3 regions of the Streptomyces sp. NPDC047886 genome follow, and region 3 is predicted to be linked to each of the others. Evidence: riboswitches for the same ligand, from Rfam matches in the RefSeq annotation. Region 3 holds a riboswitch; each other region holds the start of a gene.
The links. A riboswitch is a leader RNA that binds a small molecule or an ion and turns the genes downstream of it on or off. The one in region 3 is predicted to bind thiamine pyrophosphate.

Region 1: it holds a riboswitch for thiamine pyrophosphate, as region 3 does, so the genes downstream of both, thiO (glycine oxidase ThiO) here and thiC (phosphomethylpyrimidine synthase ThiC) in region 3, are expected to answer to the same signal.
Region 2: it holds a riboswitch for thiamine pyrophosphate, as region 3 does, so the genes downstream of both, ACGF5U_RS06255 (thiamine ABC transporter substrate binding subunit) here and thiC (phosphomethylpyrimidine synthase ThiC) in region 3, are expected to answer to the same signal.

What each region holds. Positions count from the first base shown of each region.
Region 1 covers NZ_JBIDCF010000001.1:352,698-362,467, reverse strand. The annotation lists gene pknB (Stk1 family PASTA domain-containing Ser/Thr kinase) at 1-367, opposite strand, end outside; gene ACGF5U_RS01620 (thiazole synthase) at 465-1,259, opposite strand; gene thiS (sulfur carrier protein ThiS) at 1,263-1,511, opposite strand; gene thiO (glycine oxidase ThiO) at 1,526-2,674, opposite strand; TPP riboswitch at 2,672-2,784, opposite strand; gene ACGF5U_RS01605 (hypothetical protein) at 2,836-3,177, shown strand; gene ACGF5U_RS01600 (NAD(P)/FAD-dependent oxidoreductase) at 3,206-4,426, shown strand; gene ACGF5U_RS01595 (Rv2175c family DNA-binding protein) at 4,808-5,173, shown strand; gene thiE (thiamine phosphate synthase) at 5,261-5,914, shown strand; gene metF (methylenetetrahydrofolate reductase [NAD(P)H]) at 6,057-6,974, shown strand; gene ACGF5U_RS01580 (hypothetical protein) at 7,026-7,970, shown strand; gene ACGF5U_RS01575 (phytoene desaturase family protein) at 8,010-9,512, opposite strand; gene ACGF5U_RS01570 (DUF4126 domain-containing protein) at 9,590-9,770, opposite strand, start outside.
Region 2 covers NZ_JBIDCF010000002.1:110,586-120,355, reverse strand. The annotation lists gene pyrH (UMP kinase) at 156-920, shown strand; gene frr (ribosome recycling factor) at 1,087-1,644, shown strand; gene ACGF5U_RS06265 (phosphatidate cytidylyltransferase) at 1,644-2,786, shown strand; gene rlmN (23S rRNA (adenine(2503)-C(2))-methyltransferase RlmN) at 2,916-4,022, shown strand; TPP riboswitch at 4,254-4,363, shown strand; gene ACGF5U_RS06255 (thiamine ABC transporter substrate binding subunit) at 4,440-5,531, shown strand; gene ACGF5U_RS06250 (ABC transporter permease) at 5,633-7,240, shown strand; gene ACGF5U_RS06245 (ABC transporter ATP-binding protein) at 7,243-8,283, shown strand; gene ACGF5U_RS06240 (hypothetical protein) at 8,451-9,431, opposite strand; gene ACGF5U_RS06235 (LOG family protein) at 9,510-9,770, opposite strand, start outside.
Region 3 covers NZ_JBIDCF010000003.1:494,417-504,186, reverse strand. The annotation lists gene ACGF5U_RS13845 (IclR family transcriptional regulator) at 1-61, shown strand, start outside; gene ACGF5U_RS13840 (SsgA family sporulation/cell division regulator) at 217-651, shown strand; gene ACGF5U_RS13835 (YibE/F family protein) at 756-2,135, opposite strand; TPP riboswitch at 2,207-2,341, shown strand; gene thiC (phosphomethylpyrimidine synthase ThiC) at 2,335-4,143, shown strand; gene ACGF5U_RS13825 (VWA domain-containing protein) at 4,465-5,886, shown strand; gene ACGF5U_RS13820 (DUF805 domain-containing protein) at 6,095-6,451, shown strand; gene ACGF5U_RS13815 (hypothetical protein) at 6,530-7,375, opposite strand; gene ACGF5U_RS13810 (metallophosphoesterase) at 7,524-8,684, opposite strand; gene ACGF5U_RS13805 (LacI family DNA-binding transcriptional regulator) at 8,912-9,770, opposite strand, start outside.

The sequences.
Region 1 (9,770 bases), on a different contig from region 3:
CCAGGATGTCGAGCGCCGCACGGGGGCGCAGCGCCCCGCGTTCGCGCAGCACGTCCCGCAGGGTGCAGCCGGCCACGTACTCCATCGCCAGGTACACGTACGCGCCGTCGGCGCCCTGGTCGAAGACGCCGACGACGTTCGGGTGCGAGAGCCGGGCCACGGACTTGGCCTCACGGATGAACCGCTCCACGAACGACGCGTCGGTCGCCAGGGACGGGTGCATCACCTTGAGGGCGAGCAGCCGGTCCAGCCGGGTGTCGACGGCCGTGTAGACCGTGGCCATGCCACCGACGGCGATGCGCGCGTCGACTCGGTAACGGCCGTCGAGCAGCTGACCGACGAGCGGGTCGTGCAGGGTCGTATCCACGCGGTCGAGTCTACGAGCCCGTACCGACCCGCCCGTCGCCCTGTACATGATCAGCGCCGTACCGCAGCCGACCTGTGACAGCCGGCCGCGGGGGCGGTCAGAACGCCGGGCGCTCGGGATCCAGCACGGCCCTGCCCTCCACCGGTGACGAGGCCTCCGCGAAGTGGCGGCGGGGGATGCGGCCCGCGCGGTGCGCGAGCCGGCCCGCCTCGACGGCGTGCCGCATCGCCTCGGCCATCAGCACCGGCTCCTGCGCCCGTGTGACCGCCGACGCCAGCATCACCGCCGCGCAGCCCAGCTCCATCGCCAGCGCCGCGTCGGACGCCGTACCCGCGCCCGCGTCCAGGATCACGGGCACGTTCGCGCGCTCCACGATCAGCTGGAAGTTGTGCGGGTTGCGGATGCCGAGACCCGAGCCGATGGGGGAGCCCAGCGGCATGATGGCCGCGCAGCCCGCGTCCTCCAGCCTGCGCGCCAGGACCGGGTCGTCGTTGGTGTACGGCAGCACCGTGAAACCGTCGTCGACCAGTGCCTCCGCCGCGTCGAGCAGCTCGATCGGATCGGGGAGCAGCGTGCGCTCGTCCGCCACCACCTCCAGCTTGATCCAGTCGGTGCCGAGCGCCTCCCGCGCGAGCCGGGCCGTCAGCACGGCCTCACCTGCCGTGAAACAGCCCGCCGTGTTCGGGAGGACGCGGATGTCCAGCCGGTCCAGGACGGACAGCACCGAGCCCTGGACGGTCGGGTCGAGGCGGCGCATGGCCACGGTCGTCAGCTGCGTGCCGCTGGCGGCGAGGGCGCGTTCCAGTACGTCGAGGCTCGGCGCCCCGCCCGTACCCATGATCAGCCGGGAGTCGAAGGTCGTCCCGGCGATGGTGAGACGGTCGTCGGCCATGGTTCAGCCCCCCTGGACGGCGGTGAGGACCTCGACCCGGTCGCCGTCGGCGAGCAGCGTCCCGGCCCACTGGCCGCGCGGGACGACGGTCTCGTTGACGGCGGCGGCGACGCCGGACGGGGCGGACGTGAAGGTCGCGACCAGCGCGTCCAGCGTCAGCGGGGAGGCCAGCCGTCGTGCCGCACCGTTCACGGAGACGGTCAGGGCGGCGGCGGTCCCGGGCGGGGCGGGGGTCTCACCCGGGGCGCTCATGCCGGTCGGGGCACTCATGACACTCCTACGGTGGAGAAACGGGCGGGCGTGAACGCGCGGGCCTCGTCGGGCAGCTCACCGGTGGTGAGCACCGCCGCCAGCACGTCGCCGGTGACCGGCGCCAGCAGCACCCCGTTGCGGTAGTGCCCGGTCGCCAGGTGCAGGCCGGGCAGCGCGGACGGGCCCAGCATCGGGGCGTTGTCGGGCGATGCCGGGCGCAGGCCCGCCCGGGTCTCGGTGAGCGGCAGCTCGGTGATGCCCGGCACCAGCTCGTGCGCGTCGCGCAGCAGCTCGTACACGCCGCCCGCCGTGACCGTGGTGTCCCAGCCGAGTTCCTCGCTCGTCGCGCCCACGACCAGCTCGCCGTTCTCGCGCGGCACCAGGTACACCTGGCTGCCGCGGACCACCGCCCGGACCGTACGGCTCAGGAACGGCGCGTACGGGGCGGGCACCGCCAGCCGCACGACCTGCCCCTTCACCGGCCTGACCGGCGGCAGGACATCGGCCGGTACGCCGCCGAGCCGGCCGCTGAGGCTGCCGGCCGCCAGCACCACCTGACCGGCCGCCACCTCCGTCCCGTCCGCGAGTACGGCTCCCGCCGCCCGGTCCCGTACCACCGAGAGCCGGTCCGCCCAGGAGCGGTGCAGGGCCACCCCGGCGTGCCGGCAGGCCGCCAGCAGCGCCGCCGTCAGCCGCCGGGGGTCGACCTGGTGGTCGCCGTCGACCCGCAGCCCGCCGCGGACCCCGGGTGCCAGCATGGGCTCCAGGCGGCGGCACTCGCGGCCGGTCAGCCACTCGGACTCCAGCCCGCAGCGGCGCTGCAGCGCGTGCAGTTCCCGCAGATGGGCCCGGTCGTCGGCGTCCAGCGCGACGGCGAGCGTGCCGCACGCGCGGTAGCCGACGTCGAGCCCCGTGACCTCCTCCAGTTCGGCGACGAAGCCCGGATACCGCTCCGCCGACGCCGTGTTGAGACCGAGGAGCGTCTCCTCCCCGTAGTGCAGTTCGGTGACCGCGGCGAGCATTCCGGCCGCCACCAGCGCGGCCCCTCCGCCCGGCTCGGGGTCCACCACGGCGGTGCGCAGCCCCCGCTGCGCCGCCCGCCAGGCCGTGACCAGGCCGATGATTCCGCCCCCGATGACGAGGACGTCTGACGTACGTGACATGGGCGTCCAGCCCCTCCCTTCGCCGGCATGACCCGGATCAGGTTCGTACGGTCGGAGGCCGTCCAGCCTCCCTCTCAGCCCGGTGCGTCCGGGCTCCCGCGAGTGCTCTAGCGTGGCCAGACTAACCCCACCGCCGGACCGTCTGTAAGGGAGCCTTCGCCGTGGCGCGTTCACTCGACGGACTCGTGCTGTACCCGGTCGCCGACCAGGCGCCCGGCCAGGTCGGCACCGGGACCCGGTTCACCTACCACGAGCGGGACGGCCGCGTCTGGGCCGAGTACGCGGGCGGCGACGTCGTGCACGGGCACCTCGTCGGCACGCGCGCGGGGGACCGGCTCGACTTCCGGTACGTGCAACTGAGGCGGGACGGCCGGACGGCGTCCGGGCACTGTCTCTCCACCGTGGTGGAGCTCCCCGACGGACGCGTTCGGCTGGAGGAGACGTGGGAGTGGGAGTCCCAGGAGGGCCGTGGCACGAGCGTGGTCGAGGAACCGTCTTCCTGACGTCATGTCAGCTGCGTAAGGTGATCGCGTGAGCGAGCAGAAGAGGGAAGAGCGGCGCGTCGTCATCGTCGGCGCGGGAATGGCCGGGGTGCAGACGGCGGTGGCCCTGCGGGAGCAGGGCTTCACGGGGCCGGTGCTGCTGCTCGGCGCCGAACCGCACCAGCCGTACGACAGGCCGCCGCTCTCCAAGGCGGTACTCCTGGGCAAGGCCGAGGACTCCGCCTTCGACGTGGACTTCGAGGCGCTCGGCATCGAACTGCGCCTCGGCGTCGAGGTGAGCGGCCTGCGCCCCGGCGCGCACGCCGTCGACACGGAGGCCGGGCCCGTCCCGTACGACGTGCTCGTCGTCGCGACCGGTGCCGTGCCGATCGCGCTGCCCGGCTCCGAGGGCGTCCCCGGCGTCCATCTGCTGCGCACCGTGGACGACGCGGAACGGCTGCGCCCGGTCCTCGCCGGGCAGCACGACGTGGTGGTCGTCGGTGCCGGGTGGATCGGCGCCGAGTTCACCACGGCCGCCCGCGAGGCGGGCTGCGCGGTGACCGTCGTGGAGGCGGCCGACCGGCCGCTCGCGGGCGCCCTGCCCGCCGAGGTCGCCGCGCCGATGGCCGAGTGGTACGCGGAGAGCGGCGCCGAACTCCTGACCCGCGCGCGCGTGGACCGGGTCGAACCCGGCACGGTCACCCTGGACGACGGCCGGATCCTGCCGGCCGGAGCCGTCGTCGTCGGCATCGGCGCGCGGCCCGCCACCGCGTGGCTGGCCGGCTCCGGCGTCGAACTCGGCCCCGACGGCGCCGTCGTCGCGGACGACCGGCTGCGCACCTCCGTCCCCGACGTGTACGCGGTCGGCGACTGCGCCTCGTTCCCGTCCGCCCGGTACGGCACGCGCCTGCTGGTCCACCACTGGGACAACGCGCTCCAGGGGCCGCGCACGGTCGCCGCCGACATCGTGGGCGAGACGCCCCGCCCGTACGACCCCGTGCCGTACTTCTGGTCCGAGCAGTTCGGCCGTTTCGTGCAGTACGCCGGGCACCACGCGGCCGCCGACACGATGGTCCGGCGGGGCGACCCGGCGACCGCCGCCTGGTCGGTGGTGTGGCTCAGGGACGACGCCCTGGTGGCCCTGCTCGCGGTCGGCCGCCCGCGCGACCTGGCCCAGGGCCGCAGGCTGATCGAGTCGGGCGCCCCGCTGGACCCGGTGCGCGTCGCGGACCCGGCCACGCCGCTGAAGGCGGCGGCCAGCGGAGCCTGACCGCCGGAGCCGCCGGAGCCGCCGGAGCCGCCGAGCCGCCGGAGCCGCCGAGCCGCCGGAGCCGCCGCGCCCGCCGGGCCGCGCCCGCTGGCCCGCCCGCCCGCCCCGGCCCCGCCGACCCGCCCCCGGACAGCCCGCCCCGGCCCCGCTCACAGCACCGCTCCGGGCCGCTCGCCGCGCCCGCCGGGCCGCCACCGCGCCGCGCCCCCGGCCCCGCTCTCAGCGCCGCCCCGGGCCGCCCGCCGGTCCGCCCGCCGGGCCGCCCCGGGTCGCTGGGGGACGCGGCCTTCCGGGTGTGGTTGTCGGCCGCCCGGTGGGGCGCGGGCCCCGTACACCCCCACCCCGCTACCGACTGTCAGTCGGGGATGGCAGGCTTGTCACGTGACCGAGATTGACGCAAAGACCGATGCTCTCGTCCCTGCCTGGCTCCACCTTCCCGACATCGCGGAGATGCTCGATGTCGAGGTGACGCGTGTGCGGCAGCTGGTCAAGGAGGGCCAGCTGATCGCCGTGCGCCGGGGTGAGAACCGGACGCTCCAGGTGCCTGCCGACTTCATCAAGGACGGCAAGGTCGTCAAGGGTCTCTCCGGCACCCTGACGCTCCTGAAGGACGACGGCTTCACCGACGAAGAGATGCTGGAGTGGCTGTTCACTCCGGACCCGACCCTGCCGGGCACGCCCGCGCAGGCCCTCCGCGAGAATCGCGGCACGGAGGTGAAGCGCCGAGCCCAGGCGCTCGCCGTCTGAGACACGAGCACCACACCGACACCAGGCGGTGCGCGGGCGGGCCCGCCCGCGCACCGCGCACCGCCGCACAACGGGGGGAAACACCTCATGGCCACCGCACGCGCGCAGCTGTCCGACGCCCGGCTCTATCTGTGCACGGACGCCCGCAAGCGGCAGGGGGACCTCCCCGAGTTCCTCGACGCGGTCCTCACCTCCGGCGTGGACATCGTCCAGCTCCGCGACAAGGGCATGGAGGCCGGTGAGGAGCTGGAGCACCTCGCGGTGTTCGCCGACGCCTGCCGCCGGCACGGCAAGCTGCTCGCGGTGAACGACCGGGCCGACGTGGCGCACGCCATCGGGTCCGACGTGCTGCACCTCGGCCAGGGCGACCTGCCCGTCCCCGCCGCCCGCGCGATCCTCGGCGAGCGGGTGCTGATCGGCCGGTCCACGCACGCCGACGCGGAGGTGGACGCGGCGGTCGCCGAGCCCGGCGTGGACTACTTCTGCACGGGCCCCTGCTGGCCCACGCCCACCAAGCCCGGGCGGTACGCCCCCGGCCTCGACCTCGTGCGGTACGCGGCGTCGCTGGCGGGGGAGAGGCCCTGGTTCGCCATCGGCGGCATCGATCTGGGAAACGTGGACCAGATTCTGGACAGCGGAGCCCGCCGGATCGTCGTCGTACGGGCCATCACCGAGGCCGACGACCCGGCCGAGGCGGCGTCGTCGCTGGCCAAGCGGGTCCGGGAGCGGGACACGGAGTAGTTGCGCCAGGGCCGCGCCAGATCCGCGCCCGGCCCTCCAAGGTGTCCATGAGTGTCCGAAGCGTGGACAAGAACCCGGCAAATCACCCCAAACCATGTCCTCTGGTTGGGTGAGCCCGGCGGGTCGTGGCTACGCTGCCGACATGGCCCTTGGCACTCCTTCCACCCGTACGGATCGCGCCCGCACCGTGCGTGATCTGCTGGCGACCGGCGAGACGACGTACTCGTTCGAGTTCTGGGCGCCCAAGACCGAGAAGGGCGAGCGCAACCTCTGGAACGCGCTGCGCCGGGTCGAGGCGGTGGCCCCGAGCTTCGTCTCCGTGACGTACGGGGCCGGCGGTTCCACCCGCGCCGGGACGGTCAAGGCCACCGAGCAGATCGCCGCGGACACCACCCTGACGCCCGTCGCGCACCTCACGGCGGTCGGCCACTCCGTCGCCGAGCTGCGCAACATGGTCGGACAGTTCGCCGACGCCGGGATCCGCAACATCCTGGCCCTGCGCGGCGACCCGCCGGGCGACCCGATGGCCGACTGGGTCTCGCACCCGGAGGGCCTGGAGTACGCCGTCGACCTGGTCCGGCTGATCAAGGAGGCCGGGGACTTCTGCGTCGGTGTCGCCGCCTTCCCGGAGATGCACCCGAGGTCCACGGACTGGGACACCGACGTCCGGCACTTCGTGGACAAGTGCAGGGCCGGCGCCGACTACGCCATCACCCAGATGTTCTTCGAGCCGGAGAGCTACCTGCGGCTGCGCGACCGGGTCGCCGCCGCGGGCTGCGAGACCCCGATCATCCCCGAGGTCATGCCCGTCACCAACGTCAAGCAGCTGGACCGGCTGCCGCAGCTCAGCAACGCGCACTTCCCGCCCGCCGTGAAAGAGCGGATCCTCGCGGTCAAGGACGACGCGGCCGCTGTACGCTCCATGGGCATCGAGTTCGCGACGGAGTTCTGCGCACGTCTGCTGTCCGAAGGTGTTCCCGGACTGCACTTCATCACGCTCAACAACTCCACGGCTACGCTCGAGATCTACGAGAATCTCGGACTGCACCCGCAGTCCTGACCGGCCGTACCCGTCACGTCCCGAGGCGGCGGCCGCATGAGAGGGGCGGGCATGAGCTGGTGGACGCTGCTCTACATCGCGTTCGGCATCGTCGCGCTGTGGCTGCTCGGTGAGGTGCTCCTCCAGTACAAGGCCCGGCTGCGGTGGCGGCTCCTCGCCTTCGCGGGCTTCCTGGGCGTGGTCGTCGGCGCCCTGATCCCGTCGGTCTACGTGATCGTCGTCGGCACGATCGCCTTCGGTGTCGGCCAGACGTACGTGACGCTGTCCTTCCGCCGCGGGTTCTCCACCGGCTGGGCGCTCGGCGGCAGCCCCGGCGTCAGCCGCCGTCGCAAGGTCGGCCCCGCGGCGGCGGACGCCGGACCGACGCTGGAGGTGACCGACCTGGCGTACGAGCCGGAGGGCGCCGCACCCGGCGGGCCCCTGGACGAGCCCCCGGCCGAGAGTGCCGCCGAGGCCACCGCCGTGTACGCCCCGCAGCCGCTGCCCGACGACACCGGCCAGTACGGCGTGTACGCCGCGTCGGCGCCCACGGGCCAGGAGCAGGGCTACGACCAGCGGGAGCACGACCAGACCGGCTACCAGCCCCAGGACTACGGCCAGGGCGCCGGTGCCTACACCGGGCCGTACGACTACGGCACCGGCGAGACCCAGCAGAGCTACGCCGCCTACTCCGACCCGTACATCGGCACCGCCACCGGCGCGGCCGCCGGCCAGGACGGCTACGGCGCGTACGAGCAGCCCGGGGCGTACGGGGCGGGCTACGGCTCCGGCGGGTACGGGACGTACGACGCCGGTTACGGCGCCCCGCAGCAGTACCCGGGCGAACCCGGCACCGATCCGTACGCCGGCCAGTACGGCATGGACACCCCGCCGGGCGGCGTCTGGGTGCCGCACCAGCGCGACGGCGACCAGCAGATGCCCCCGCCGCCGCAGGAGCCGCCCTCGCCGTACGGCTACGACCCCCACCCGAACGACCAGCAGCACTACCGCTACTGAGCCGCCCGGCCGCCGAGCTACCGAGCCGAGCCGCGTTTCCTACCGCGAGCCGCGGAAGTCCGCGCCCTCCACGATCAGGCCCGCGACCAGCGCGCCCGACATCCCGGCGTGCGGGAGCCCGCCACCCGGATGCGCCCAGCCCCCGGCGAAGTACAGACCCGGCAGCGGCGCCGGGTTCGGCGTGGGCAGCAGCGCGCCACGCGCACCCGCCAGCGCGGGTCCCGGAACCTCGTACACGCCCGTCTCCCTGCGGGTGTCCGCCGGTGTGCGCACCTCGCGCCACAGCAGCCGCTCCCGCAGCCCCGGCACGGCCGCCTCCGCCGCCTCCGCCATCCGGTCCGCGAACGCCTCGACCCCGTCCCCGGAACCGCTCCAGAGGCTCTCGGGCACCGTCGGCACCGTCGCGGTCACGGTGACCGCCTCGTGCGCGCCGTCCGGGCGCAGCGCCGCGTCGTCGGGCCGCAGCACCACGACGGTCGGGCGCGCGCACAGTCTTCCGCCGGAGGCGAGGGCCGCCAGTTCGTCCGCCCGGTCGGCGGAGTGCACCACCGTCCGGTGCGCGGCGCCCTCCTCCCGGGCGCCCCGAAGGGCCAGACAGACCGTGACCCGCCCGGTCGGCGAGGCGGTCCGGATGTGCGGCCACTCGTCCTGCCGCGTCCAGGGCACGACCTGGTTCCGGTACAGCGCCGGGACGGGAGCCCCGGCGACGACGTGGTCCGCCTCCACGACCTCACCGCCGGCCAGTTCGACACCGGCGGCCCGACCGGCCTTCTCGACCACGTCGGTCACTTCGGCCCCGAACCGGAACTCGACCTTCCGGGCGCGGCACCGTTCGTACACCGCGTCGGCCAGCGCCCGCAGGCCGCCGCGCACGTACCAGGTGCCGAACGTCTGCTCCATGTAGGGCAGCACGGCGGCCGACGGCGGGGCGGTCGCGGGATCGAACCCGTACGCCAGGGCCCAGCCGTCCAGCAGGGCGGCCAGCCTCGGATCGTCCAGCTCCCGCCGGCCCACCTCGGCGAGCGTCGACGCCGAACGCCGCAACACCCGCGACTTCAGCGCCGGGTACGGGTCGCGCGCGAACGGCGTCACGTCGGCCGGCAACGGCTCCTCCAGCAGGGGCCGCCGCGCACGGTCCCAGGCGTCCCGCGCCCGGTTCAGGAACGCCCCCCACCGCTCGCCCGCGCCCGCCCCCAGGGCGGCGTCCAGCGCGGAGACGACACCCGCGCGCGACGCGTTCGGCAGGGACACCGCCGTACCGTCCGGGAAGACGTGCCGGCTCGCCGGGTCCACCTGCGTGAGCTCGACGCACCGCTCCAGCGGCTCCTTGCCGGTCTTCACGAAGAGGTCCCGGTACACCGCGGGCAGGTGCAGCAGACCGGGGCCGGTGTCGAAGGCGAACCCGTCCCGCTCGAACCGGCCCACCGCGCCGCCGTACGTCGCCGCGCGCTCGTACACCGTCACCCGGTGGCCCGCGACGGCCAGCCGGGCGGCAGCCGCCATGGCGCCCATCCCGGCGCCGATCACCGCAATCCGTGCCATGTCAGCCGACCCTACCGGGGGCCACCGACACCGCGGCCGGGCGGCCCTCCACGGGGCGGCCCGCCACCGGGCCGCCGTCAGCCGGGTGGCCCGCCACCGGGCGTACCGGCAGCGGCGAGCCGCTTCTCCTCACGGCGCTGCGCCCGGCGCCGCAGGAACCGGCGGATCCGTCCGACCAGGAAGAGCACGACGACGATACCCAGCAGGAGCAGCACCCCCGCGATGACCGCCGCGGCCACCGGGTTGAAGATCGCGAAG
Region 2 (9,770 bases), on a different contig from region 3:
TACGCGATCGACACGGGAGCCCGCTAGGGTTTCCCTAGCGGACGTCGAGCGCGCACGCGCCGTACGACCGCAGATCTGACGAGGAGGCCATTGCCGCTAGGGAGAAACAGCACCCCCGGCAATGGCCTTCTTCGTATGTGCACGAGGAGATCTCCATGAATCAGGGCGCCGCACAGGGCGACGACAACACCGGCAAAAAGACCGGCCGCTTCATGCTGAAGCTGTCCGGCGAGGCGTTCGCCGGCGGCGGTGGCCTCGGCGTCGACCCCGACGTCGTACACGCCATCGCGCGTGAGATCGCCGCGGTCGTCCGCGACGGCGCGCAGATCGCGGTCGTGATCGGCGGCGGCAACTTCTTCCGTGGCGCCGAGCTCCAGGTCCGCGGCATGGACCGGGCCCGCTCGGACTACATGGGCATGCTCGGTACGGTCATGAACTGCCTCGCGCTCCAGGACTTCCTGGAGAAGGAGGGCATCGACTCCCGCGTCCAGACCGCCATCACCATGGGCCAGGTCGCGGAGCCGTACATCCCGCTGCGTGCCGTCCGGCACCTGGAGAAGGGCCGCGTCGTGATCTTCGGCGCCGGTATGGGCATGCCCTACTTCTCCACGGACACCACCGCCGCCCAGCGGGCCCTGGAGATCGACGCCGAGGCCCTGCTCATGGGCAAGAACGGGGTGGACGGCGTCTACGACTCCGACCCGAAGGCGAACCCCGACGCGGTGAAGTTCGACGCGCTGGAGTACGGCGAGGTGCTCGCCCGTGACCTCAAGGTCGCCGACGCGACCGCCATCACCCTCTGCCGGGACAACAACCTGCCGATCCTCGTCTTCGAACTGCTGGCGGCGGGCAATATCGCGCGCGCGGTGAAGGGTGAGAAGATCGGCACTCTCGTGAGCGACCAGGGCAGCCGGAGCTAGCCGGAGTGAGCGGCCGGAAGTCAGCGGCCGCGGCCGGGGGACCCCCGGCTGCCCCGCCCGGGGATGGACAAAGCCCTGCCGGTCGGACACCGTGCAGGAGAAGACGCGACGCAGGTTCCGCGGCCCTGAGCACGTCGGGCCTCACCAAGACACGCAGGAGCAAGTGGTGATCGAAGAGACCCTCCTCGAGGCCGAGGAGAAGATGGAGAAGGCCGTCCTGGTCGCCAAAGAGGACTTCGCCGCGATCCGCACCGGGCGTGCGCACCCGGCGATGTTCAACAAGATCGTGGCCGACTACTACGGCGCCACGACGCCGATCAACCAGCTGGCATCGTTCTCGGTGCCCGAGCCGCGCATGGCCGTGGTGACCCCGTTCGACAAGAGCGCCCTGCGCAACATCGAGCAGGCCATCCGCGACTCCGACCTCGGCGTCAACCCGACCAACGACGGCAACATCATCCGAGTGGTGTTCCCCGAGCTGACGGAGGAGCGCCGCCGCGAGTACATCAAGGTCGCCAAGGGCAAGGGCGAGGACGCGAAGATCTCGATCCGCTCCGTCCGCCGCAAGGCCAAGGAGACCATCGACAAGTTCGTCAAGGACGGCGAGGTCGGCGAGGACGAGGGCCGCCGTGCGGAGAAGGAGCTCGACGACACCACCGCGAAGTATGTCGCGCAGGTCGACGAGCTGCTCAAGCACAAGGAAGCCGAGCTGCTCGAGGTCTGATGAACGACGCTTCCTGGGGGGCACCGCCACGAGGCGGCCACTGGGGTCCGCCTGACCAGGGGCTCGCTCCGGCGGCCCCGGCGGGTCCCGCCTACGATGGGCATGACGCACCGCACACTCGGCCCATGCCCATCGTGCCCGACGTCCCCGCTGGTGGAGACCAGGACGACCGAGATCGGGGGACCGCTCGGCTGAGCGGTCCCCTGTTCCGTGACGAGATGCCGCAGGAGCCCATGCCCAGCCCGCCGCCGCCGGCACCGCAGCCCCAGGAGCGCCCGGAGCCCTCGGAGCCGCGCCCGCCGCGAGGGCGGAAGGCCCAGGGGAAGAAGCGGGCCGGTCGTGACCTGCGCGCCGCCATAGGGGTCGGGGTGGGACTCGGCGCGGTGATCATCGCGTCGCTGTTCATCCAGAAGTTCGTTTTCGTCGGCGTCATAGCGGTCGCCGTCGTGGTCGGCCTCTGGGAGCTCACCTCCCGGCTGGCGGAGCGCAAGGCCATCAAGGCGCCGCTCGTGCCGCTGGCCGTCGGCGGCGCGGCGATGGTCGTGGCCGGCTACGTCCGCGGCGCCGAGGGCGCATGGGTGGCGATGGCGCTCACCGCGCTGGCGGTACTCGTCTGGCGCATGACGGAGCCCCCCGAGGGCTATCTCAGGGATGTCACCGCGGGCGTGTTCGCCGCGTTCTACGTGCCGTTCCTGGCGACGTTCGTGGCACTGATGCTCGCGGCCGACGACGGGCCGTGGCGGGTGCTGACGTTCCTGGTGCTGACCGTGGTCAGCGACACCGGCGCGTACGCGGTGGGCTGGCGGTTCGGCAGACACAAGCTGGCCCCGCGCATCAGCCCCGGCAAGACCCGTGAGGGCCTGCTCGGGGCGGTGACGTTCGCGATGGTGGCGGGCGCCCTGTCCATGCAGTTCCTGATCGACGGCGGCACCTGGTGGCAGGGGCTCGTGCTGGGCTTCGCGGTCGCGGTGAGCGCGACACTCGGCGACCTCGGCGAGTCCATGATCAAGCGGGACCTGGGCATCAAGGACATGGGCACGCTCCTCCCAGGGCACGGGGGCATCATGGACCGGCTGGACTCGCTGCTGCCGACAGCGCCGGTGGTGTGGCTGCTGCTGGTCGTGTTCGTCGGGGCCGGCTGAACACGGGAGTCGGCCGAGCCGCCGTCGGATCGGCCACGGCTCACCGCTGACCTGGGCTTTTCCCGGGAAGGGCTCGTTGTCCACAGGGCGGCGGGCCCTTTTCCGTATCTCTGCGACACTGGTAGCACCATGCCCAAGCCCGGAGAACTCACTTTCGTCGCCCCGCGCGGAGCCAAGCAGCCCCCGCGGCACCTCGCCGACCTCACGCCCGCCGAGCGCAAGGAGGCTGTCGCCGCCATCGGCGAGAAGCCGTTCCGCGCCAAGCAGCTGTCCACGCACTACTTCGCGCGGTACGCCCACGACCCCGCCGAGTGGACCGACATCCCGGCCGCCTCGCGCGAGCGGCTCGCCGGGGAGCTGCTGCCCGATCTGATGTCCGTCGTCCGGCACATCTCGTGTGACGACGACACCACCCGTAAGACGCTGTGGCGGCTGCACGACGGCACGCTGGTCGAGTCCGTGCTCATGCGCTACCCGGACCGGGTGACGATGTGCATCTCCTCGCAGGCCGGCTGCGGGATGAACTGCCCGTTCTGCGCCACCGGCCAGGCCGGTCTCGACCGGAACCTGTCCACGGCCGAGATCGTGCACCAGATCGTCGACGGTATGCGGGCCCTGCGCGACGGCGAGGTGCCCGGGGGTCCCGCCCGGCTGTCGAACATCGTGTTCATGGGCATGGGCGAGCCCCTCGCCAACTACAAGCGGGTCGTCGGCGCGATCCGCCGCCTCACCGACCCGGAGCCGGACGGGCTCGGGCTGTCGCAGCGCGGGATCACCGTGTCCACCGTCGGGCTGGTTCCGGCGATGCTGCGGTTCGCCGACGAGGGCTTCAAGTGCCGTCTCGCCGTGTCGCTGCACGCCCCGGACGACGAGCTGCGGGACACCCTCGTCCCGGTGAACACCCGGTGGAAGGTCCGCGAGGTACTGGACGCGGCGTGGGAGTACGCGGAGAAGTCCGGGCGCCGGGTCTCCATCGAGTACGCGCTGATCAGGGACATCAACGACCAGGCCTGGCGCGGCGACCTGCTCGGCCGGCTGCTGAAGGGCAAGAGGGTCCATGTCAACCTGATTCCGCTGAACCCGACCCCGGGATCGAAGTGGACCGCCTCCCGTCCGGAGGACGAGAAGGCGTTCGTGGAGGCCATCGCGGCCCATGGGGTGCCGGTCACCGTCAGGGACACCCGTGGCCAGGAGATCGACGGGGCCTGCGGTCAGCTCGCCGCCGCCGAGCGCTGACCAGAGCGCCGCCCCGGGCCCTAAGGTCTGGGCGCCGAGGGGCTGTGCCTTGAGGTCTGGCTGTGGGGCGGCCTGGGCTCTGAGGTCGGCGCCGATCACCGGGCCGAGGGTGCCGACCGCCGGGCCGAGGGCGTCGATGCCCGGGCCTGGGGGGCGGGCGTCGAGAGGCCGGGCGACCGGCCGGGAAACGGCCGGAAATCGCCCCGTTGTAGTCTGAGCTCGAACATCTGCATATTCCGACAGGGGAGCGCCACAGCGCTGAGAGTGCGGTGCCGTCAGACCGCAGACCCTCTGAACCTCGCCCAGGTCATTCTGGGTAGGAAGTTCGGTCGTTACTCGAGCTGTTGCGCCCTGCCCACCCGCCCGACGGGTGGGCAGGGCCGCGTCTCTTCCTGGACACCCCCAGGAGGAATCTCAGTGAGCACCACCAAGAAGATCGCGGTCGGCACGCTGGCCGCCGCGCTGGGCGTCACGACGCTCACCGCCTGCGGTGACGACTCCGGCACATCGGCCGGCGACGGCACGAAGCCGAAGACCGTCACCCTCGTCAGCCACGACTCCTTCAACGCTTCCGAGGCCGTCCTGAAGGAGTTCACCCGGCAGACCGGCTACACGGTCAAGGTCCTCAAGAGCGGCGACGCCGGTGAGGCCGTCAACAAGGCCGTCCTCACCAAGGGCGCCCCGCAGGGCGACGTCTTCTTCGGCGTCGACAACACCCTGCTGTCCCGCGCCCTCGACAACGACCTGTTCCAGCCGTACGAGGCGAAGGGCCTCGACCGGATCCCGGACGCGGTCCGGCTCGACAAGGACAAGCACCGCGTCACGCCCGTCGACTCCGGCGACATCTGCGTCAACTACGACAAGAAGTACTTCGCCGACAAGAAGCTCGCGCCGCCGCAGACCTTCGACGACCTGGCGAAGCCCGCCTACAAGGACCTCCTCGTCGTGGAGAACCCCGAGCGGTCCTCGCCCGGACTCGGCTTCCTGCTCGGCACGGCCGCCGCCTACGGGGACACCGGCTGGCAGGACTACTGGAAGAAGCTGAAGGCCAACGGCGTGAAGGTGGTCGACAGCTGGGAGATCGCCTACAACCAGGAGTTCTCCGGCTCCGCCGGCGGCAAGCAGGCCAAGGCGGACCGGCCGCTCGTCGTGTCGTACGCCTCCAGCCCGCCGGTCGAGGTGCTGTACGCCGACCCGCAGCCGAGCGAGGCGCCCACCGGCGTGTCCACCGGCACCTGCTTCCGGCAGATCGAGTTCGCAGGGCTGCTGACCGGCGCGAAGAACGAGGCCGGCGGCAAGGCCCTGATCGACTTCCTGATCGGCAAGCGGTTCCAGGAGGACATGCCGCTGCAGATGTTCGTGAACCCGGTCGCCGACGACGCGAAGCTGCCCGCGCTGTTCACCCAGCACGGCGTGGTGGTCGACAAGCCGGAGACCGTCGCCCCTGACAAGATCGCCAAGAACCGGGACGAGTGGATCCAGACGTGGTCCTCGCTCGTCCTGAAGTGACGGACCCGCCGGCCGACGGCCGGCCCGCCCGAGGCGGGACCGCCAGGGGCGGGACGGCCAGGGGCGGGACGGCCAGGGGCGGGCTGGTCAGGGGCGGGCTCCTGCTCCTGCCCCTGGCCTTCTTCGCCCTGTTCTTCGCCTACCCGGTCGCCGCGATCGTCGGCCGGGGGCTGAAGGCCGACGGGGTGTGGAAGTTCGGCCGGCTCGGGCAGGTCCTGAGCCGGCCGGACATCCTCGACGTCCTGTGGTTCACCACCTGGCAGGCACTCGCCTCCACCGCGCTCACCCTGCTCGTCGCGCTGCCCGGCGCGTACGTCTTCGCCCGGTTCGACTTCCCCGGCAAGCAGCTGCTGCGGGCCGTGGTGACCGTGCCGTTCGTCCTGCCGACGGTCGTCGTCGGCACGGCGTTCCTGGCGGTCGTCGGCCGAGGGGGGCTGCTGGACGACCTGTGGGGCGTACGGCTCGACACGACCGTATGGGCGATCCTCCTCGCGCACGTCTTCTTCAACTACGCCGTCGTCGTCCGGACGGTCGGCGGCCTGTGGGCCCAGCTCGACCCCCGGCAGGAGGAGGCCGCCCGGGTCCTCGGGGCGTCCCGGCTCGGCGCCTGGCGGCGGGTGACACTGCCGGCGCTCGCACCCGCCGTCGCCGCCGCCGCGCTGATGGTGTTCCTGTTCACGTACACCTCGTTCGGTGTCGTGCTGATCCTCGGCGGGCCCGGCTACCGGACCCTGGAGGCGGAGATCTACCGGCAGACCGCGCAGCTGCTGGACCTGCCGACGGCCGCCGTGCTCACGCTCGTGCAGTTCGCCGCGGTCGGCGGCATCCTCGCGGTGCACGCCTGGACGGTACGGCGCCGGGAGGCCGCGCTGCGGCTGGTCGACCCGGCGCGGACCGCCCGCCGGCCGCGCGGAGCCGGACAGTGGGCCCTGCTCGGCGGCGTCCTCGTCTCGGTCGCCGTGCTGCTGCTCCTGCCGCTCGGGGTGCTGGTCGCCCGGTCGCTGGACGCCTCCGGCGGGCTCGGGTACTACCGGGCGCTGCGGTCGGCCGGCTCCGGCGGCGGCACCTTCCTGGTGCCGCCGATGGAGGCGGTCTGGAACTCCCTCCAGTACGCGCTGGCCGCCACCGCGATCGCCGTGGTCGTCGGGGGGCTCGCCGCCGCCGCGCTGACCCGGCGGGCGGGCCGGCTGGTGCGCGGCTTCGACGCGCTGCTGATGCTGCCGCTCGGCGTGTCCGCCGTGACCGTCGGTTTCGGTTTCCTGATCGCGCTGGACGAGCCGCCGCTGGACCTGCGCACCTCGTGGATCCTGGTGCCGCTCGCCCAGGCCCTGGTCGGGGTGCCCTTCGTCGTACGGACCATGCTGCCCGTCCTGCGGGCCGTGGACCCGAGGCTGCGCGAGGCGGCCGCCGTACTCGGCGCGTCACCGCTGCGGGCCTGGCGGGAGGTGGACCTGCCGATGGTGCGGCGGGCGCTGCTGGTCGCCGCCGGGTTCGCGTTCGCCGTGTCGCTGGGCGAGTTCGGGGCGACCGTGTTCATCGCCCGCGCCGACAGCCCGACCCTGCCGGTGGCCGTGGCACGGCTGCTCGGCCGGCCCGGCGAGCTCAACTACGGGCAGGCCATGGCGCTGTCCACCATCCTCATGGTGGTCTGCGCGGTGGCGCTGCTGCTGCTCGAACGTGTTCGTACCGATCGCTCGGGAGAGTTCTAGACATGCTGGCGCTGGAAGGCGTGACCGTACGCTTCGGGGCCCGGGACACGGCGCGGACCGCCCTCGACGCGGTGGACCTGACGGTCGCCGACCACGAGATCGTGTGCGTGCTCGGGCCGAGCGGCAGCGGGAAGTCGACGCTGCTGCGGGTCGTCGCCGGGCTCCAGCACGCCGACGCGGGCCGGGTGCTGCTCGCGGGCGCCGACCAGGCGGGCGTGCCCGTGCACCGGCGGGGCGTCGGCCTGATGTTCCAGGACCACCAGCTGTTCCCGCAGCGCGATGTGGGCGGCAACGTCGCGTTCGGGCTGCGGATGCACGGCGCGTCGCGGGCCGAGCGGGCCGCGCGGGTCGCCGAACTCCTCGACCTCGTCGGGCTGCCCGGCACGGAACGGCGCTCCGTCGCCGCCCTGTCCGGCGGTGAGCAGCAGCGCGTGGCGCTGGCCAGGGCGCTGGCCCCCCGGCCCCGGCTGCTGATGCTGGACGAGCCCCTCGGCCAGCTCGACCGGGGGCTGCGTGAGCGGATCGTGGTCGAGCTGCGCGGACTGTTCGGGCGGCTGGGCACGACCGTGCTGGCCGTCACCCATGACCAGGGGGAGGCGTTCGCCCTCGCCGACCGGGTCGTGGTGATGCGCGACGGCCGGATCGCCCAGGTGGGCACGCCCACCGAGGTGTGGGAGCGGCCCGCGTCCGAGTTCGTGGCCCGGTTCCTGGGCTTCGACAACGTGGTGGCGGCGCGGGTGGGCGGCGAGGCGGCCGACACGGTGTGGGGCAGGGTGCCGGTGCCCGCCGGTACGCCGCAGTGCGAGACGCGGCTGCTGGTGCGGCCCGCCGGGGTGCTGCTCGGCGATCCGGCGGACGGGCTGCGCTGCACCGTGGAGGCGCGGACGTTCCGGGGCCATCACGTCGCCGTGCGGTTGCGGCCGTCCGGCGGGGACGCGCCGCCGCTGGAGGCGGAGTGCGGCCTGCGCGACGCGCCGGAGCCGGGCGCGGCGGTCGGGGTGACGTTCGCCCCGGACGAGGTCGTCGTCCTGGACGCCGCCTGACGCCGCGCGGGCCGCGAACGCGGCGGGTACGGCACCCCTGGCGCGGCGGGCCGGGCGGCCCCGTAACGCGGCGGGCAGTGCGCCCCCGGAACGCGCGGGCCGGGCGGCCCCGTAACCCGGCGTCCCAGGGGACGGCACGGCTCCGCCGGGTGGGCGGAGCCGGGTGCTCAGCCGACGGCGGCGGGCGCGCGTTCCGGTTCGGCTCCGGCCCCGTCGTCGGCGCCCGGTGCCGCCGGCCCGCCGTGGCCTTCCGGCGCGCCGAACCAGGCGACGGCCACCGCGCCCGCCACGGCGAGGACGAAGCCGAGCACGGCGAGCCAGCCCAGACCGGCGCGGGCCGCGTCGCCGAGCCACAGCACGCCGATCGCGCCGGGCAGCACCGTCTCACCGACGACGAGCGCGGCCGTGGCGCCGTTCACGGAGCCGATCTGGAGCGCGACGGTGTGCAGGTACATACCGCCGAACCCGGCGACGAGGATCGCGTACAGGGCCGGGTCGGTGAGCAGCGTGAAGGGGTCGAACGGATCGATGCCGCCCAGGATGCGCACGCCGACGCCGAGCGCGCCGAAGCCCAGTCCGGACAGCAGACCGGCGAGGATCGCGGCCCGTGCGCCCAGCAGCCGTACGACCACGGTGCCGCCGACGATCAGCAGCAGCGAGATCGCCAGCAGCCACCAGTGGGTGCTGATCGGGGTGTGTCCGCTGCCCTCGGGCCCTGCCGCCGTGGCCAGGAGCACCAGCGCCGAGCAGACGACGCCGATCGACGTCCATTCGGCGCGGGTCAGCCGGATGCCGAGCATCTTGACGCTCAGCACGGCGGTGATCACCAGGTTCGCGCTGATCACCGTCTGGGACAGGAACAGCGGCAGCATCCTGGCGGCCAGCGCGCCGAGTCCGAAGCCGATGAAGTCGAGGATCGTGCCGACGATGAACTCCCAGGTCATCGCGGCCTTCGCGGTGGACGACAGGGACGGGCCGCCGTGCTGGGTGACCCCGGGAGCGGCGGTGGGACCGGTGCCGGAGCCCGCTCGCGCTCTCGCCGCCGCGGCCTCCTGACGCGCGGACCTGCGCGAGCCCACGGCTTGCAGGACCGAGCCCGTGCCGTAGCAGATCGAGGCCGCGATGGCCGTCAACAGTCCTATGAGCACACCGGGCTCCGTTCCGAGATGGTCTGTACCGTCTGCCAGACGTCGGTTCGGTGCCGAAAGTTGCTTCTGTCTGTTTCGCTACGTGGCCGACGCGAGCCGCAGCAGCTCCTCCGCCGCTTCCTCCACCGTGTCGACCAGCGCGATCCGCGGCGCCATCGAGCGGCCCTCGGCCAGCGCCCGCAGCAGCGGCCACGCGGGCAGGTGCTCGGTCCAGTGCGTACGGTTCACCAGGACCATCGGGGTCGGTTCGCCCCGCGACTCGTAGTAGTTGGGCGTCGCGTTGTCGAAGATCTCCTGCACCGTGCCGGCCGCGCCCGGCAGATAGACCACACCGGCCGT
Region 3 (9,770 bases):
CCGACTACGGAGTGAAATCGGAACGCTCCTCAGCTCCCTGGCGTTCTCTATCAGTATCTGAAAAATCACTCCTTGTGATCCTGTAGCGCGTGCAGGACGATGGCGTCAAGAGGGTCAGGGGGGATCAATCCTGGCCGTTTTCGCCGTCGTTCTTCGTCGGCTGCTGTCCGTCACTGCTTCACCTTCGTCACTGCTTCATCTACAGCGGGGTACATGATGCGCGAATCGGTTCAGGCCGAGGTCCTGATGAGCTTCATCGTCTCGGAGGAGCTCTCCTTCCGGATCCCGGTCGAGCTCGGTTACGAGATGCGGGACCCGTTCGCGGTCCGGATGACGTTCCACCTGCCCGGCGATGCCCCGGTGACCTGGGCGTTCAGCCGGGAACTGCTGCTGGACGGCATCAATCTGCCGAGCGGGGACGGGGATGTGCGCATCGCGCCGACGGACCGCGATGAGCTGTCGGACGTCATGATCCGCCTGCGTGTGGGCGCGGACCAGGCGGTGTTCCGGGCGAGCGCCCCGCCGCTCGTGGCGTTCCTCGACCGCACGGACAAGCTGGTGCCGATGGGCCAGGAGCACACGCTGGGTGACTTCGAGGTCGGTCTGGAGGAGGCGCTCGGGCGCATCCTCGCCGAGGAGAACGCCGGCTGAGCCCCGGGCGCGGGCGGGACTCGGGCCCCGGGCCCGGCCTCTCATGCCCGCGCCCCGCCTCCGGTCCGCGACGGCAGGCCCCGCGCCCGCCTCGTACCGGCGGCTCAGCGTTTGCGGCGGCGGCCCCGGCCGGTGCGTACCGCAGGCGCGGGCCCGCCCGGTTCACCGGTCCCCGCGGCGCCGTGCGCGAGCGCCGACCGCCGGTCCGCCGACACGACCAGCGCGGCCAGCGCCGTGGTCACCGGCACCGAAGCGACCAGGCCGATCGAGCCGACCAGCGTCCGCACGATCTCCTGCGCCACGATCTCGCTGTTGGCCACCGTCCCCACACTGCTCTGCGCGATCGAGAACAGCAGCAGCAGGGGAAGCGCCGCACCCGCGTACGCCAGCACCAGCGTGTTCACCACCGACGCGATGTGGTCCCGGCCGATCCGGATACCCGCCCGGTACAAGGCCCGGGGACCCATCCTCGGGTCCGCCTGGTGCAGTTCCCACACCGCCGACGTCTGAGTGACCGTCACATCGTCCAGCACACCGAGCGAACCGATGATGACGCCGGCCAGCAGCAGACCGGACATGTCGATGTTCGGATACAGGCCGTGGATCAGACCCGTGTAGTCGTCGGTGTTGCCGGTCAGCGACGCCCAGCCGATGAACAGCGAGCCCAGCAGTCCGATCAGCAGCAGCGAGATGAGCGTGCCGAGCACGGCGACCGAGGTCCGCGCGCTCAGCCCATGGCTCAGGTACAGCGCGACCAGCATGATCGCGCTGGCCCCCACGACGGCCACCACCAGCGGGTTCGAGCCCTGCAGGATGGCGGGGAGGATGAAGAACGTCAGGGTCAGGAAACTGGTCCCGAGGGCGACCAGCGCCATCACGCCCCGCAGCCGACCGACCGCCACCACCGCCAGGGCGAAGACGACACCGAGAAGCGCCAGCGGGAATTTGCGGTTCACATCGGTAACCGAGTACTGCAGATCCCGTGGGGCGTCGGGCGCGTACGCGACCACGACCTCCTGGCCCTGGTCGAGGCGGCGGGGCGCGTCCGGCTGCACGATCTCGGTGAACGTACGGCCCTTGTCCTTGCCGGTGGTGACCTCGATGGTCGCCTTCTCGCAGTCGCCCTGCTGGGCGTTGATCGCCTCACGCCCCTGGGGCGTCGTCGTGTCGCCGGTCGGCGGGACCTGCGCGGCGTTCACATCCGCACAGTTCACCCTGTCGACGCGGACGACCTTGCCCTGCTCGGTCTGCCGGTCGAAGCCGACACCGGTGCGCTCGTGCGCCGGTGCTCCGCCCGGCCACAGCACGGCCAGACCGACCAGCACCGCGGTGGCGAAAGGAATCAGCACTGCGGCGATCACCTTCCGCAGATGCTTCGAGACGGGCGCGGCAGGCCCGTGAGTGTGCGCGTGGACATGGCCGAGCCCGTCGTGGGCGGTGCCGTGTTCCGGGCGCTGTTCCGGGGGCTGATGCGAGGAAGTCACCGACCGATCATCGCAAGAACGAGGGGGGCCCTCTGTTCAGCGCGGCCGGAATGACGCTAGCGTGGTGGCACCTTTGCACACGCGGGAGCTCGGAGCACCGGGCTGAGAGGGCGCTGACCTTCGTACATCCGTACGGGAAGCAGCTGCGCCGACCGCCGAACCTGTTACCGGGTAATGCCGGCGTAGGGAGTAGGTCATCATGACCGTTCAGGACGCACGCACGCCTGCCTCCAGCCCTGAGGGGTCCCACCCCGAGGGGGCCCCGGACGGGGCCGGGGAGAGCGGGAGGTCCATCGGCTGGCACAAGGGATACGTCGAGGGTTCGCGCCCCGACATCCGGGTGCCGGTCCGGCAGGTGCACCTCACCAACGGCAAGGACGTGACGCTGTACGACACGTCCGGTCCGTACACCGATCCGAACGTCGAGACCGATGTACGCCGCGGGCTACCACCGTTGCGCGAGAACTGGATCATCGGCCGCGGCGACACCGAGGAGTACGCGGGACGCCCGGTCCGCCCCGAGGACGACGGCATCAAGCACACGTCGCCGCGCGGCGGCCTGCGCAACCTGGACGCGGTGTTCCCCGGCCGTCCGCGCCAGCCCCGGCGGGGCCGCGACGGCCAGGCGGTGACCCAGCTCGCGTACGCGCGCCGGGGCGAGATCACCCCGGAGATGGAGTACGTCGCGGTCCGCGAGAACGTCTCGCCCGAGGTCGTACGCGAGGAGATCGCGGCCGGCCGCGCGGTGCTCCCGGCGAACGTCAACCACCCGGAGATCGAGCCGATGATCATCGGCAAGCGGTTCCTGGTGAAGGTCAACGCCAACATCGGCAACTCGGCCGTCACCTCCTCCATCGAGGAGGAGGTCGAGAAGATGACCTGGGCGACCCGCTGGGGCGCCGACACGGTCATGGACCTGTCCACCGGCCGCAACATCCACACCACCCGCGAGTGGGTGCTGCGCAACTCCCCCGTGCCCATCGGCACCGTGCCGCTCTACCAGGCCCTGGAGAAGGTCGACGGCAGGGCCGAGGAGCTGACCTGGGACATCTACAAGGACACGGTCATCGAGCAGGCCGAACAGGGCGTCGACTACATGACGGTCCACGCCGGCGTACTGCTCCGGTACGTGCCGCTGACCGCCCGCCGAAAGACCGGCATCGTCTCGCGCGGCGGCTCGATCATGGCCGCGTGGTGCCTCGCGCACCACAAGGAGAGCTTCCTGTACGAGAACTTCGAGGAGCTCTGCGAGATCCTCGCCGCGTACGACGTGACGTACTCGCTCGGTGACGGCCTGCGGCCCGGCTCGATCGCCGACGCCAACGACGAGGCGCAGTTCGCGGAGCTGCGCACGCTCGGCGAACTCAACACGATCGCCAAGCGGCACAACGTACAGACCATGATCGAGGGACCGGGCCATGTCCCGATGCACAAGATCAAGGAGAACATCGACCTCCAGCAGGAGATCTGCGAGGAGGCGCCGTTCTACACGCTCGGCCCGCTGACCACCGACGTCGCCCCGGCGTACGACCACATCACCTCGGGCATCGGCGCGGCGATGATCGCCTGGTGGGGCACGGCCATGCTCTGCTACGTCACGCCCAAGGAGCACCTGGGCCTGCCCAACCGCGACGATGTGAAGACCGGCGTCATCACCTACAAGATCGCCGCGCACGCGGCCGACCTCGCCAAGGGGCACCCGGGCGCGCAGGAGTGGGACGACGCGCTCTCGGACGCACGGTTCGAGTTCCGCTGGGAGGACCAGTTCAACCTGGCCCTCGACCCGGACACGGCCCGCGAGTTCCACGACGAGACGCTGCCCGCCGAGCCCGCGAAGACGGCGCACTTCTGCTCGATGTGCGGGCCGAAGTTCTGTTCGATGAAGATCTCGCAGGACATCCGCCGGGAACACGGCGGCTCGCAGCAGGAGATCGAGGACGGCATGGCGGCGAAGTCGAAGGAGTTCGCGGCGGCCGGCAACCGCGTCTACCTGCCGCTGGCCGACTGACCCGGAGAACGGGGACGACCGGGCGGGCCCGCGATCCGAGGGGGGAGTCGCGGGCCCGCCCCGCCCGCCGTGCGCCCGGTCTGCCGTGCGCCCCGTGCGCCCCATGCGGCGTGCGCCCGGTCTGCCGCCCGCCGTGCGTCCGGTCTGCCGTGCGCCTGGTCCGGCGTGCGCCCCGCCCCCGTGCGACGCGCTGTCCGCCGTCCGGTGTCCATGCCCGTCCACCGCCCATGGCCCGGACCGCCGTCCGTGGTGGCGGGCGTGGGCGGGAGCGGCTTCGGTCGTGGGGGTTCCGGTGCGGCCGTGCGTCGGCACACTGGCGGGGTGACTGCGACTTCCCTGAGCAAGGGCGCCAACCTTCCCGTCCCGGCCGCCGCCGTTCATGCCGAGCTCTCCTGGCGGGAGCACCCCGGGGTGCCGGACGCCGACGCGTCGGCGCTGCTCCTCACCGGGGCCGGCCGCGTGCGCGACGACCACGACTTCGTCTTCTACAACCAGCCGCGGCACGCCTCGGACGCCGTACGCCATCTGGGCAAGCGGACGGCGGGGGGCGTCGTCACCGACACCGTCGGGGTGGAGCTGCGCCGGGTCGAGACCGGGATCGAACGGATCCTGCTGTGCGCGTCGGCCGACGGCGGGACGTTCGGCGCGATGGCGGGCCTGACGCTGCGGCTGCTGGACGCCGGGAGCGGGGCCGAGCTCGTGCGCTTCGAGATGACGGCGGGGACGGAGACGGCGTTCGTCTGCGGCGAGCTGTACCTGCGTGACGGCCGGTGGAAGTTCCGTGCCGTGGGGCAGGGGTACGACTCCGGTCTCGCGGGGCTCGCCACCGACTTCGGTATCAGCGTGGACGAGGAACCAGCCGCCGCGCCGAGCTCTCCAGCGCCGACACGTCCCGCGCCGACACGTCCCGTGCCGAGTCCTGCCGCCCCGAGCCCTCCCGCGCCGACCACCACCGCGAATCCGGCTGCCGCGCGCCGGGCCGGCGCGGGGGAGGAGCGGCTGCCCGTCGACATGCGCAAGCGCCTCTCGCTGCGCAAGGAGCAGGTCGCGGTCAGCCTGCGCAAGCACGGCGCCGAGGGGACGACGGCCCGCGTGATCCTGGTACTCGACGCTTCCGGGTCGATGTCGTTCCTCTACTCCCGGGGCGTCGTCGCCGACGTGGTCGAGCGCATGGCCGCCGTGGCCGCGCAGTTGGACGACGACGGCGAGATGCAGGCGTGGACCTTCGCCTCGCATCCCGCCCGGCTGCCGGATCTACGGCTGGGTGAACTGCCCGAGTGGCTGCGGCTCCATGTGCGGGTGGGCGAGCTGAGTCTGTTCGGCCGGTCGCGGAAGCCCAGGAAGGGACTTCACCCCGGTCAGGTGGACATGCGGGCGGTGGGCATCCAGAACGAGGAGCAGAAGGCCATCGCCGAGGTACGGGCCTACGTCCGGGCCAACCCGACCGCCGCGCCCACCCTGGTGCTGTTCTTCTCCGACGGCGGCGTGTACCGGAACGCCGAGATCGAGCGGGAGTTGCGGGAAGCGGTCGACGAACCGGTCTTCTGGCAGTTCGTGGGGCTCGGGCGGTCGAACTACGGCGTACTGGAGCGGTTCGACACCATGCCGGGGCGTCGTGTCGACAACGTGGGGTTCTTCGCGGTGGACGACATCGCGGTCGTTCCCGACGCCGAACTCTACGATCGGCTGCTGTCCGAGTTCCCCTCGTGGATCGCCGCCGCACGACGGCTCGGCATCCTCTGACGTATCTGGCTTGTTCATGACGGTGTGTCGCCTTGTGTCGTGATCATCCCCACGGCCAGGCGTCGGAACGGACACGGTAGAGCGGCAGGTCGATGTACGTTTCGCCGCCGACCGCAATTGGCTTGACGTGTACTTATGTGTCCTTTACCTTCCCCGTGTTTGGCGAAAAAACGATTCGTCCCTGACAAGGGCGGTGGAGGGAACCTCAGTGAGCTGGTACCTGGCAGTACTCAAGAACTACGTGGGCTTCGGCGGGCGCGCGCGCCGCAAGGAGTACTGGATGTTCACCCTCATCCACTCCGTTATCGCGCTGGTGCTGATGGGTGTGGACTACGCCGCCGGTACGAACGGGGTCCTCTACGTCCTGTACATCCTCGCGGTGCTGCTGCCTGCGCTCGCCGTCTCGATCCGCCGTCTGCACGACACCGGCCGGTCCGGCTGGTGGCTGCTCATCTCGTTCGTGCCGCTGGTCGGCGGCATCATCCTGCTGGTCTTCCTCGCCTCCGACGGCAAGGCCGAGGCGAACAAGTGGGGCGCCAACCCGAAGTTCGTCCCCGCCGCCTGAGGCGTCGCCCACGCGTGACCCGGAGCCCGGTGCCGTCAGCGGCGCCGGGCTCCGGCATGTCCGGTGGGACGGGAGATGTCAGTCGGGCTGGTGGTCCGGGAGGCGTTCGGACGCCGGGGCCGCCGGGCCCGTGAAGTCGGGACTGGTGAAGTCCGGGCTGGTGAACCCCGCGCGCGGCGCCGTGCCGCCCTCCGCCGGGCTGCTGAAGTCGGGTCCGCTGTAGCCGACCTTCGGGATCCGCCCCGCCTGCCGCCGGGCGTCCGCCGCTTCGGGCGGAGCGCCGGGCTCGGCGAGCGCGGCGCGCAGGAACGGCAGGATGCCCCGCTCCAGCAGCGCGTGCAGCCACGCCTCCCGGGCGCGGGAGATCTCGTCGGGCAGGTCACCGCCCGGTTCGTGCGCGGACACCTGGGTCGAGCTGTTCCGTACGGCGGCGACCAGCAGCCCGATCGCGGCGGCCAGGATGCTCGCCGCCGTCACGGCGCCGAAGAACCAGCCGGCCGTGAGCAGGGGGTCGGCGAACGACGGGGCCGGATCGAGCATCTTCAGGACGTACCCCACGAGCAGGAAGATGACCGCTGCCGTGCCGGCGAGCACCGGGGCGAGCACGGTCACGACGACACCGAAACCCGCGCCGGTGGTCGTCTCGTCGCCCGCTGGGCCGAGCACCGAGCTCATCATGGACATACCGGTGGGCCGGCGGTGCTCCTCGCGGACCTTCACGAAGTGGTCGTACTCGGTCGAGGCCGCCTCGGTGATCAGCGCTGTCGCGTTGAGTGCCATGGTGCGCAGCTGTTCGGCGTTGAGCCGTTCCCCGACCGCGGCGAGATCCGGGCGGTCGTGCGCGGTGCGCAGCGCGTCGTCGAGGAGGCGCTCGTACGCGGCGCGGTCCTCGTTCAGCAGGTGCGGAGCGCTTCTCATGTGCATCCCCCGATACTCCGTGGCGCCTGTCCGCCCGCGTAGAACGGGCAGTTGGGCACAGACGGAGGAGAGCCTGCTACGGATGCACCGATGGTAGAGCGGGTACGCAGGGGGGTGACAGAGGGTTTCCGGAATTCGCCTGCCCCGGTCGCTCTCAGTTGTGCAAGGGGAGTTGGACGACCAGCAGCTTTCCGGCCATGGTCACCCCGCCGTCCATGGCGATGGCGAGTCCGTCCGCGTACACGTGGGGGCCTTGGACCGTCGGGCCCGTGGTCTCGCCGTCGGCGTCCTCGGTGCCGACCTCGCCGAGCAGGTACGGGATCGGGCTGTGCCCGTGCACGACGCGCTGTCCGCCGTACGCCGCGAGCAGTTCGCGTACGGCCGTGGCCCCGCCCTCGTCACGGAACGCGAAGCGCTTGGTGAACTTGCGGAACAGGTCCCAGCACTCGTCGGCGTCGTTGCGGGTGAGGATCTCGTGGACGGTGTCGTTGACGTCCTCGATGGTGGTGCCGTAGTCGAGGTACGCGGTGGTGTCGGAGTGCAGCAGCAGATGGCCGTCCTGCTCGACTACCGCGTCGAGCCGGGCCATCCACTGGAGGTGGACCTCCTGGAGGCGGTCCATGTCGCTCTTCTGGCCGCCGTTGAGCAGCCACGCCGCCTGGAAGGTGGCGGTGCCCGCGCCCGAGTTGACCGGGGTGTCGCCGAACCGCTTCGCGCCGAGCAGCAGCAGTTCGTGATTGCCCATCAGGGCCTTGCAGTAGCCGCCGGCCGCCGCCGCCTCGGCGGACAGCCGCATGACGAGGTCGATGACGCCGATGCCGTCGGGGCCCCGGTCGGTGAAGTCGCCGAGGAACCACAGCCTGGCGTTGCCCGCCGCCCAGTGTCCTTCGGCGTCGATGAGGCCCTGCGCGCGGAGGGCGACCAGGAGCTCGTCCAGGTAGCCGTGGACGTCGCCGACGACGTACAGCGGTCCGGGTCCGCCGTTCGCCGCGGCCACCGGAGCCGTCGCCGGCTCGGCCTCCGCCGCCGTGACGTCGACCTGGACGGTGTCGCCCCGGTTGATCACCGGCAGGTCGCGTGCGGTGGGCGTGTAGCCCTCGGGCGGCTCGCCCTCCGGGAACGCGTTGCCGGGGTGCACCGCACGGGCCGGCGCCTGCGGGGGCTCCTGCCGCGGTGGCACGGGCTGCGGGTGGGGCTGCGCGGAGTTGCCCTGCACGGGCACCTTGGCGTACGGCGGTACGCGGAAGTCGCGCAACGTCGCCGTCCGCACCACGGGTCCTTGACCGGCCCCCTGAGTCATCGACCCCTCCACCACCGTCGCGACGCCCTACACCTCGCGGACCGGCCTGGTCGGGGTGGCCCGCGGTGTCGTGCGCCCATCATAGGAATGAGGCCTGTGCTGTGTGACGCACCAGGGGTGGTGAATCGGAGTGCACCCCCGGTTCACCGGCTGTTTCGCCCCAATTGTTAAGGTCTGGACCGGCCTCCGCCGGTCCTTTCCTCTCCATCCGTACGAGCTGCCGGGGGCCGGGCAGCCGGCGGTCACTCCTGGGGGCGTGACCGGGGCGGGCTGACGGTGGTCCGCGGCGACCGTCGCTGCGACGACGTGCGGACGATCAGCTCCGTCGGTATCACCTGCTGGACCGGCCGGTCGGTGTCGATGCCCTCGATGGCGTCGATGAGCAGCTGGACGACCGCGGTGCCGATCCGCCGGGGCTTGAGCGACAGGGTGGTGATCGGCGGCTCGGTGGTGGCGTAGACGGTGGACTCGCTGCAGCAGACCAGGAGCAGATCGTCCGGGACGCGCAGTCCGTACCTCCGTGCCGCGGCCAGCAGGTCGGTGCCGTTGGGGTCGAAGAGACCGTAGACGGCGTCCGGCCGGTCGGGGCGGGCCAGCAGCCGGTCGGCGGCGACCGCGCCGGCGCACGGATCGTGGGCGGGGTACGACTCGTACACCGGGTCCTGGCCCACGCGCTCGCACCAGTTGAGGTACGCGGTCGTGGACAGTCGGGTGTACGTGTCGGTGGTGGTGCCCGTGAGCAGGCCGATGCGCCGGGCGCCGGCCGCCGCGAGGTGGTCCAGCAGATCGATGACGGCCGCCTCGTGATCGTTGTCGACCCAGGCCGTGACCGGGAGAGTGCCGGCCGGGCGGCCGTCGGACACGACCGGCAGCCCCTGGCGGACCAGCTCGGTGACGACCGGGTCGTGGTCGGACGGATCGATGACGACGGTGCCGTCGAGAGCGACGTTCGACCAGACGTCCGCGGGGCTGCGGCGTGAGGTGGCGGGCAGAATGACAAGGGCGTACCCGCGGGCGAGCGCGGCGGAGGTGGCGGCTCTCGCCATCTCCGCGAAGTACGCGAACTCGGTGAAGGTGAAAGGTTCATCCCCGTAGGTCGTC